Regions from separate parts of the Bacillus sp. VA15 genome, predicted to be linked through region 2. Evidence: a T-box and tRNA genes for the amino acid it is inferred to sense, from the RefSeq annotation. Region 2 holds a T-box; the other holds one or more tRNA genes.
What was found. The T-box of region 2 lies ahead of tyrS (tyrosine--tRNA ligase). A T-box ahead of a tRNA ligase gene usually reads a tRNA of that ligase, here a tRNA-Tyr.
Positions count from the first base shown of each region.

Region 1: it encodes a tRNA-Tyr, which carries the amino acid that the T-box ahead of tyrS (tyrosine--tRNA ligase) is inferred to sense. The anticodon was not compared.

Region 1 is NZ_JBVQPQ010000010.1:42,236-46,635, reverse strand. Features, by position in the region: gene murQ (N-acetylmuramic acid 6-phosphate etherase) at 1-405, opposite strand, end outside; gene AC0DBE_RS19915 (GNAT family N-acetyltransferase) at 515-997, opposite strand; gene AC0DBE_RS19910 (2-thiouracil desulfurase family protein) at 1,011-1,466, opposite strand; tRNA gene AC0DBE_RS19905 (tRNA-Glu) at 1,647-1,721, shown strand; tRNA gene AC0DBE_RS19900 (tRNA-Val) at 1,725-1,800, shown strand; tRNA gene AC0DBE_RS19895 (tRNA-Thr) at 1,805-1,877, shown strand; tRNA gene AC0DBE_RS19890 (tRNA-Tyr) at 1,898-1,982, shown strand; tRNA gene AC0DBE_RS19885 (tRNA-Gln) at 1,987-2,058, shown strand; gene sigW (RNA polymerase sigma factor SigW) at 2,287-2,850, shown strand; gene rsiW (anti-sigma-W factor RsiW) at 2,864-3,490, shown strand; gene cdaA (diadenylate cyclase CdaA) at 3,651-4,400, shown strand, end outside.
Region 2 is NZ_JBVQPQ010000004.1:120,490-124,889, forward strand. Features, by position in the region: gene AC0DBE_RS12380 (flavin monoamine oxidase family protein) at 1-1,026, shown strand, start outside; gene AC0DBE_RS12385 (MarR family transcriptional regulator) at 1,236-1,751, shown strand; T-box leader at 1,746-1,958, shown strand; gene tyrS (tyrosine--tRNA ligase) at 2,003-3,241, shown strand; gene AC0DBE_RS12395 (M28 family metallopeptidase) at 3,397-4,400, shown strand, end outside.

The DNA of each region.
Region 1 (4,400 bases), on a different contig from region 2:
TGAAGTGAGTTGTATGTTTTTTAAATCTTCGGCTCCTGCTTTTTCACTGTCTTCAATGCCCTCTGCTGCCTGCAAAAATGCTTTAGGTCCGCCAGCCATGATTCCGATAACCTGATCTGGGCTTACGCTGTAGGTGGGAGGACATTCAACAGCATCCATGACACCGAGTCTGCCGCTTGTACCGGCGCCTGTGTATATAAGCCGGCCTCCATTTTGAAACGAGTCGTAGGCGCAGTCTACAGCTGTTTTGATATCGGGGAGAACCTGCTGAACGGCGGCTGCGACTTTCAAATCTTCGTTGTTGATCATTTTGAGGATGCCGAGTGTGTTTGCTTTGTGGATTTCAGCTGTTTGGCTATTGCGTGATTCCGTTGTAAGACGGTGAAGGTTTAATGATTTTGACATGAGGAGGCCCCCTGTTTAAAAATAATATATCCCAATATTCAGTATATTCATTTCTGTTATGATATTTCAACTATGTTTTAAAATTTTTGAAATTTTATTTCACCCAAGACTATAAGAAGTAATGAAGGATCAGCTGCTCTCCAAGCGGTCCGATTCTTCGCCGTCCTTTATCAAGGAACCCGCTTTTCATATAAAGGTGCTTTGCGCGTGTGTTGAGATGATTGACGGCCAAAATAATTTCATCGCACCATGGAAAATAACCGCTCACAAAAGAGGGAAGCTGAAGCATTGCTTTTTTTGCATAGCCTTTTCCGTGATGCACTGCGTGTAAGGACAGGGAGCTGAGCAGTAAAGCAAATGGATTGTTAGAATACGGAGCAAGCGTTTCTTTTGATGTATGTAAAATGAAAAAACCGACTGGCAAATCGTCTTTTAAGATGACAACCGGATACCGGTCCCGTATGCTCAGGGCCTGAGTCAGCACCTCTTTGGGGAGAGAGGTAAAGCGTTTGTCATCGTTTTTTAGCGTAAATGATTGGAGCTCCGGCAAATGTTCAGGCTTATAGAAGGATAAAGAAATGTCTTGAGTCATGTGGTTGCCCTCCTTACAATATGTCGTCTAACTGGTTTTCCGAAATGACATGGTAGCCCGCTCGTTTTAACAGTGCGGCGGTCACTCCGCTGCCGGCGATTTTTTGGCCGGAGAAAGTGCCGTTATAGATAAAACTGCTTCCGCACGACGGACTGTTTTCTTTTAATATGACGGCAGAGGCATTGATTTCTTTTGCGTAAGCTAATGTTTTAGCGGCGCCTTCCATATATAATTCTGTTACATCTTCTCCTGAAGCTGTCACGATTTTTGCGGTTCCATTGAGAACATCCTCGCCGGTGCCTCCGATGATTTCTGCAGGTTCACGAGGAGTTGAAAAGCCGCCGAGAAGCTCAGGACAAGCCATGACTGCTTCATTTTCATAGATGAGTTTTCTGATTTTCTCTGATGCGGCGTGAGAGCCGTTATATCTGCATTCAATGCCGCCAAGGCAAGAGCTGACTAGTATCATATTGGTTTCTCCTCTCTTGATTCGCTTGTCTCTATCATAAAAGAAATGATAAATGTTGGGAGGCTTTTTCAGTTAAAAAAGGAGTTAAAAAGTTTGAAAATAAAAAATTTAATTTTTCTCTTTACAAAGGGGGTGTAACCTGTATATAATAACTTTTGTCAGCTCGACGAGAACACAAACGGCCCGTTGGTCAAGCGGTTAAGACACCGCCCTTTCACGGCGGTAACACGGGTTCGAATCCCGTACGGGTCACCATTTGGAGGATTAGCTCAGCTGGGAGAGCATCTGCCTTACAAGCAGAGGGTCGGCGGTTCGAGCCCGTCATCCTCCACCATCTTGCCGGTGTAGCTCAATTGGTAGAGCAACTGACTTGTAATCAGTAGGTTGGGGGTTCAAGTCCTCTTGCCGGCACTCTTTTCTTACATTAATATGGAGGGGTAGCGAAGTGGCTAAACGCGGCGGACTGTAAATCCGCTCCCTCAGGGTTCGGCAGTTCGAATCTGCCCCCCTCCACCATTATTGGGCTATAGCCAAGCGGTAAGGCAACGGACTTTGACTCCGTCATGCGTTGGTTCGAATCCAGCTAGCCCAGTCACAGACACCTTTGACCAAAAGGTGTCTTTTTTTCTTTTTAAAATCATTCCAACTTCTAACTGTTCAGTCTGTATAATAATTTTAAAAATATGTTAAGGTAGTTTATTCACGAATTACCATCTACACCCTGCCAAAAATTTGATAAACTTATTTTATAAAAAAATTGAAACCTTTTGAAACGAAGCTCGTATACATACAGACCGGTGAAGGCAGAGGTTAGATAAATATGGAAATGATGATTAAAAAGAGAATTAAACAAGTCAAAAAAGGCGACCAAGATGCATTTGCGGACATCGTAGATATTTACAAGGATAAAATTTATCAGCTTTGCTACCGTATGCTTGGCAATGTGCATGAGGCAGAGGATATTGCACAGGAGGCTTTCATCAGAGCGTACGTTAATATCGACAGTTTTGATATTAACCGGAAATTTTCAACTTGGCTTTATCGAATCGCGACCAATTTGACTATTGACCGCATTCGCAAAAAGAAGCCGGATTATTACCTCGATGCAGAGGTGGCTGGTACGGAAGGCTTGACCATGTATTCACAAATCGCCGCAGATGGGGTTTTGCCTGAAGATGCAGTTGTGTCGCTGGAGCTCTCAAACACGATTCAGCAGAAAATTTTAAAGCTTCCTGACAAATACAGAACAGTTATCGTATTAAAGTATATTGACGAACTCTCATTAATTGAAATCGGCGAGATTCTGAACATTCCTGTGGGGACTGTGAAAACGCGGATTCACAGAGGCAGAGAGGCTCTCAGAAAACAATTAAGGGATCTTTAAGTGGGGTGATGAAATGAGCTGTCCTGAACAAATTGTGCAGCTTATGCATATGCATCTTGATGGAGATATCCTTCCAAAAGATGAACACGTATTAAATGAACATCTGGAGACATGCGAGAAATGCAGAAAGCATTTTTATGAGATGGAAAAATCTATAGCGCTCGTCCGGAGCACATCGCATGTCGAAGCCCCCGCGGATTTTACCGCTAATGTCATGGCAAAATTGCCTAAGGAGAAGAAAAGAGCTTCTGTGAAAAGATGGTTCAGAACCCATCCCGTTATCGCAGCTGCTGCGGTATTCATCATTTTGATGGGCGGAGGATTTTTTAACAGCTGGCATAATGACCAAAATTTCAGTGTGTCCAAGCAACCGAATCTTGTGGTGCATAACCACACTGTGATCGTGCCAGAAGGTGAGACGGTCAAAGGCGATGTGACTGTCAAAAACGGCAAGCTGATCATTAAAGGCAAAATAGACGGGGATGTAACTGTCGTAAACGGCGAAAAGTATATGGCCTCTGCTGGACAAGTCACCGGTCAGATTGAAGAAATCAATCAATTATTCGATTGGACATGGTACAAGATGAAGTCTGCGGGGAAAAGTGTAGTCAATGCATTAAATCCGAAAGGAAAAGAGTAAAGCGCGTCAGTCGCTTTGCTCTTTTTTTACGGGCTGAGAGGGCTGGCACATTTCACTTGCCAAATCGAAATGTGGTATAATGGGCTCGCTATGTAAAGTACATATGCGTAACACGTACAACACAAAATACGAAATGACTGAAATCTTGGAGGACGAGGAAATGGCTTTTGAGGATATCCCTTTTTTGCAGTACCTCGGCAATGCCGTTGATATTCTCCTTGTTTGGTATGTGATATATAAATTGATTATGGTGATACGCGGCACGAAAGCGGTTCAGCTGTTAAAAGGAATTGTAGTGATCGTGCTTGTTCGTATGGCCAGCCAATATTTGGGCCTCAGCACGCTTCAATGGCTGATGGACCAAGCGATAACATGGGGATTTTTAGCAATTATTATTATTTTTCAGCCTGAGCTGAGAAGAGCGCTTGAACAGCTTGGCCGCGGCCGCTTTTTTTCAAGGAGCGGCACGCCTGTGGAGGAAGCGCAGCAGAAAACAATTGAGGCCATCACAAAAGCAATCAATTATATGGCGAAACGCCGTATAGGCGCCCTGCTGACCATTGAGCGGGATACCGGTATGGGAGATTATATTGAGACTGGCATACCTTTGAATGCCAAAGTCAGCTCTGAGCTGTTGATCAATATTTTTATTCCAAACACTCCGCTTCATGATGGTGCAGTGATTATGAAGAATAATGAAATAGCCGCGGCCGCCTGTTATCTGCCGCTTTCAGAAAGCCCGTTTATTTCAAAAGAACTGGGGACGCGGCATAGAGCGGCTGTCGGCATCAGTGAAGTAACAGACAGTTTGACGATTATTGTGTCTGAAGAGACCGGCGGCGTCAGTGTGGCGAAGAACGGAGACCTTCACAGAGAGCTGACGGAAGAAGCGCTGAAAGAAATGCTTGAA
Region 2 (4,400 bases):
GACGAATTTTTTTTAAAAATAGATGGGCCCAACCAGAGACTTTTAGAGCCCGCGCGCCGTTGCTTTCCGCTTCCATACATCCCTTTATCCTCAGAAGAGATTCACGACATTGATCAGAGTACATTGAAAGAAAAACTTGCTGAGTTACAACTATCAGACGAAGAGCATGATATGATGGACAGCATGTGGTCCTTGAATTTCAACAGCCCTCTGGATGAAGCGGGATTTTCACAAGCGCTCCACTGGGCAGCGTTGTCAGATTATAATTGGAAACTGATGATGGACATCTGTTCCAGCTATAAACTGACAAAAGGGACAAAAACACTGATTGAATGTATTTTCAACGATGCCAAAACAGATATCCTATTTTCCTCCCCAGTAAAACGAGTCAATAAAATTGATAGCGGTTACAAAGCTATAACATATGCAGGTGATGAATATACTGCAAAAGCCGTAATTAATACGCTCCCGGTTAACATTTTAAACAGCATTACGTTCTCACCTCCGCTTTCCGCAGAAAAAACGATGGCTTGTACTGAAAAACAAAGCAGCAAAGGAGTTAAGTTTTGGGCGAAAATAAAAGGAGTTACCGAACCTTTTGCAGCTTTTGCCCCTTCACGGTATCCTATTCATTATGCCCAATTTGAATATGTTCAAGGAGCTGACGGGATTATTGTCGGTTTTGGGGCTGATGCTGAAAAGCTTGATCCGAATAATCGAACTGAGGTTGAATCTGCACTTCGACACCTTTTGCCTGACATTAAAGTGCTTGAGTCCTGCGGACATAATTGGGTTAACGACCCATTTTCTGGAGAGACGTGGACCATGAAGAAGAAAGGACAGCTAACATCTTATTTGTCTGCTCTTCAGGAGCCTGAGGAAGGTATATTTATTGGAGGTTCAAGTTATGCCAACGGCTGGGCAGGATTTATTGACGGCGCTATAGAAAGTGCTTACGCAGTTAGCCGGCTTGTATGTTCTTACCTAAATAATGAATTTGCCACGGGATCCGCAGTTAAAAAATAAAGTCAAAGAAAGGGCTTGCCCCCTTTCAAATATTTAAAAGAGCCACTCCAGCATTTTATAGATGCTAAAAGATATACTTACAATAAATCCTTTTTTTCCACTTTTTTGTTTGCTAAATATCTAATTAAAATGACTTGAACTTAATATCAGACTCTGTTACAATTCATTTCATAGCTAATGATTCTGATAATTTAAGGCAGGCATAAATAGTGAAACGTTCCTATCAACATCAACAGCTTCGGAAAGAAGAACACGACACACTTTCTAAGCTTAAACAAATGCCCATCGAGTCACTCAACCTCGAAGCCATATCGATTGCGACGAATCTGTATCGATCTGCGCAAAAGCTCCGTATCAAAATGGAGACTAAGGTTCTTTCTTCCTATGGCCTTTCTTGGACAGCTTTCTCCATCCTTTATGATCTATGGGTATGGGGAGCACTCGAAACGAGAAAAGCTGCTGAGCTGTCAGACATTTCAACAGCTACAGCAAGCAACGTAATCAAAACGCTCGAAAAAAAGAATTTTTGCCGTAAAAGCATCGATACAAGAGATCGGCGACTCGTTTTTGTCTCCATCACTGATTCCGGCAAACAAGCTATTGAAGAACTCTACCCGGAGTTTCACAAAGGGGAAACTGAGCTTATTACGGGCATGACGATAGACGAACAAAAAACATTGACAGAGCTGCTTAGAAAGGTAGCTGACAATCTTCATACAACATAAGCTTTGACGGGAATCCAGTAGCGGTTTGTCTCCCTGTTTCAGAGAGCCGGCGGCAGGTGCGAGCCGGCGCACAGGCAAACGTGAATTACCTCCCCAAGCTTTCTTTGTGAACCTTAGTAGCAAAGAACGGGAAACCGTTATTCGAATGAGCGGAAGACGATGTCTTCAACCAGGGTGGTACCGCGTGCATTGAGCCACGTCCCTTATCGGGATGGGCTCTTTTTTGTGTTTTTAAAAAAGGAGGAAGAAAGATGAAAACATTTGAACAGCTCACAGCAGCACAGCAAAAAGAAGTCGAAAGACAGCTACAGCTATACATGACAGGCGCCCAAGAAGTCATACCGCCGGAGGAATTAAGGGCGAAGCTCGTTAAATCGATTTCGACAGGCACACCGCTTAAAATTAAGCTCGGATTAGATCCGTCTGCACCGGATGTACATTTGGGCCATACGGTTGTGTTAAACAAGCTTCGCCAATTTCAAGAAAACGGCCACATAGTCCAGCTGTTAATTGGGGATTTCACAGGAAAAATCGGTGATCCGACCGGAAAGTCAGCAGCCAGAAAGCAGCTGACTGATGAAGAAGTTCAGCACAACGCCAAAACATATTTTCAGCAATTCGGAAAAGTGCTGGATCCTGAAAAAGTCGAGCTACACTACAACTCGAAATGGCTGAAAACATTGAATCTGGAGGATGTCATTGAATTGGCAGGCAAAATAACCGTAGCCCGCCTGATGGAGCGCGACGACTTTGAAGAACGCATCGCTATGCAAAAACCGATCTCGCTTCATGAATTCTTTTACCCATTGATGCAGGGATACGATTCCGTCATTCTGGAAAGCGATATTGAACTTGGCGGAACAGACCAGCATTTCAATGTACTGATGGGACGGCACTTCCAAGAACGGTACAACAAAGAAAAACAAATCGTCATCCTGATGCCGCTATTAGAAGGCTTGGACGGTGTTGAGAAAATGTCGAAATCGAAACATAACTACATCGGCATTGACGAACATCCAAACGACATGTACGGGAAAACGATGTCACTGCCCGACAGCCTTATGAAAAAATACATCCACTTGGCAACAGACTTAGAGCTTGAAGAGAAAAAACAACTCGTGAAAGACTTAGAAACCGGCGCCGTTCATCCAAGGGATGCCAAAATGCTTTTAGCCAAAACACTCGTCCGAATGTATCACGGAGCGGATGCCGCTGAAGCCGCCGAACACTCATTTAAAACAGTCTTTCAGGAAAACAGCCTGCCAGAGGATATTCCGGCTGTGAACTGGAAAGGCGAGAAAACGATAGCGATTATTGATCTGCTCGTCAAGCTAGAGCTCCTCTCTTCGAAGAGCGAGGCGCGCCGCATGATTCAAAACGGAGGTGTCCGAATTAACGGAGAGAAAATAACAGATATCCACGCTGATGCAGTGATAAAGGAAAATATGATCATCCAAGTCGGCAAACGCAAGTTTTTAAAACTCCAATAGTCTGATATCCCGACGCGCTTATGACCTGTCTTTCATAAGCGTTTTTTTGCAGGTATAAAGCACTGTCTTTTCAAAAACGCTCTCCCTTTTGCAGGAAATTCCTTTAGCATCCCGAAATATTCCCCATCCATACATTTAGGGGAGGTTTAATTCTGATGAAAAAGCTTTTGACTGTAATGACGATGGCCGTTTTAACTGCTGGCACGATCATCATGCCGGCACAGAGCGTCACCCCTGCCGCGCGCGCTGTTCAAATATCAGATAGCGAGCGAGAGCTCCCATTCAAAGCAAAGCGTGCGTATTCAACCATTTCTCAGCTTAGTGAAACAATCGGTCCCAGAATAGCCGGAACTGCCGCTGAAAAAAAGAGTGCCCTGTTAATCGCTTCATCCTTGAAAAAATTAAAACTTGATGTGAAGGTTCAACGTTTCGGTATCCCTGACCGGCTTGAGGGAACGCTGTCTTCAGCAGGACGCGATATTCTTCTCCGAGCGGCATCCGGCTCTGCCCCGACTGAAGAACAAGGGCTGACGGCTCCGCTTTACAATGCCGGCTTGGGCTATCCAGAGGACTTCACCGCTGACGTTAAGGGCAAAATTGCCTTGATTTCCAGAGGAGATCTTACATTTTACGAGAAAGCCAAAAATGCCGAAGCCGCCGGAGCCAAGGCTGTCATCATTTATAACAACAAAGAAAGCCTCGTGCCTGTGACGCCAAACCTGTCGGGAAATAAAGTCGGCGTTCCTGTCGTCGGAATTAAGAAAGAAGACGGTGAAACCCTTACTCAGCAAAAAGAAGCAACTTTAAAACTAAACGCAATCACAAACCAAACCTCCCAGAACATCATCGGAATCAAAAAACCAAAGAACATCAAACATCCAGACATTGTGTACGTGACGGCCCATTACGACAGTGTTCCTTTTTCGCCCGGAGCAAATGACAACGGCTCAGGAACCTCTGTCATGCTGGAAATGGCGCGCGTCTTAAAAAGCATTCCTTCTGACAAAGAAATCCGCTTTATCGCTTTCGGCGCTGAAGAGCTCGGCCTGCTCGGCTCCTCTCATTATGTAGATCACCTATCGGATAAAGAGCTGAAACGAAGTGAAGTGAACTTTAACTTAGACATGGTAGGCACAAGCTGGGAGAATGCGTCTGAGCT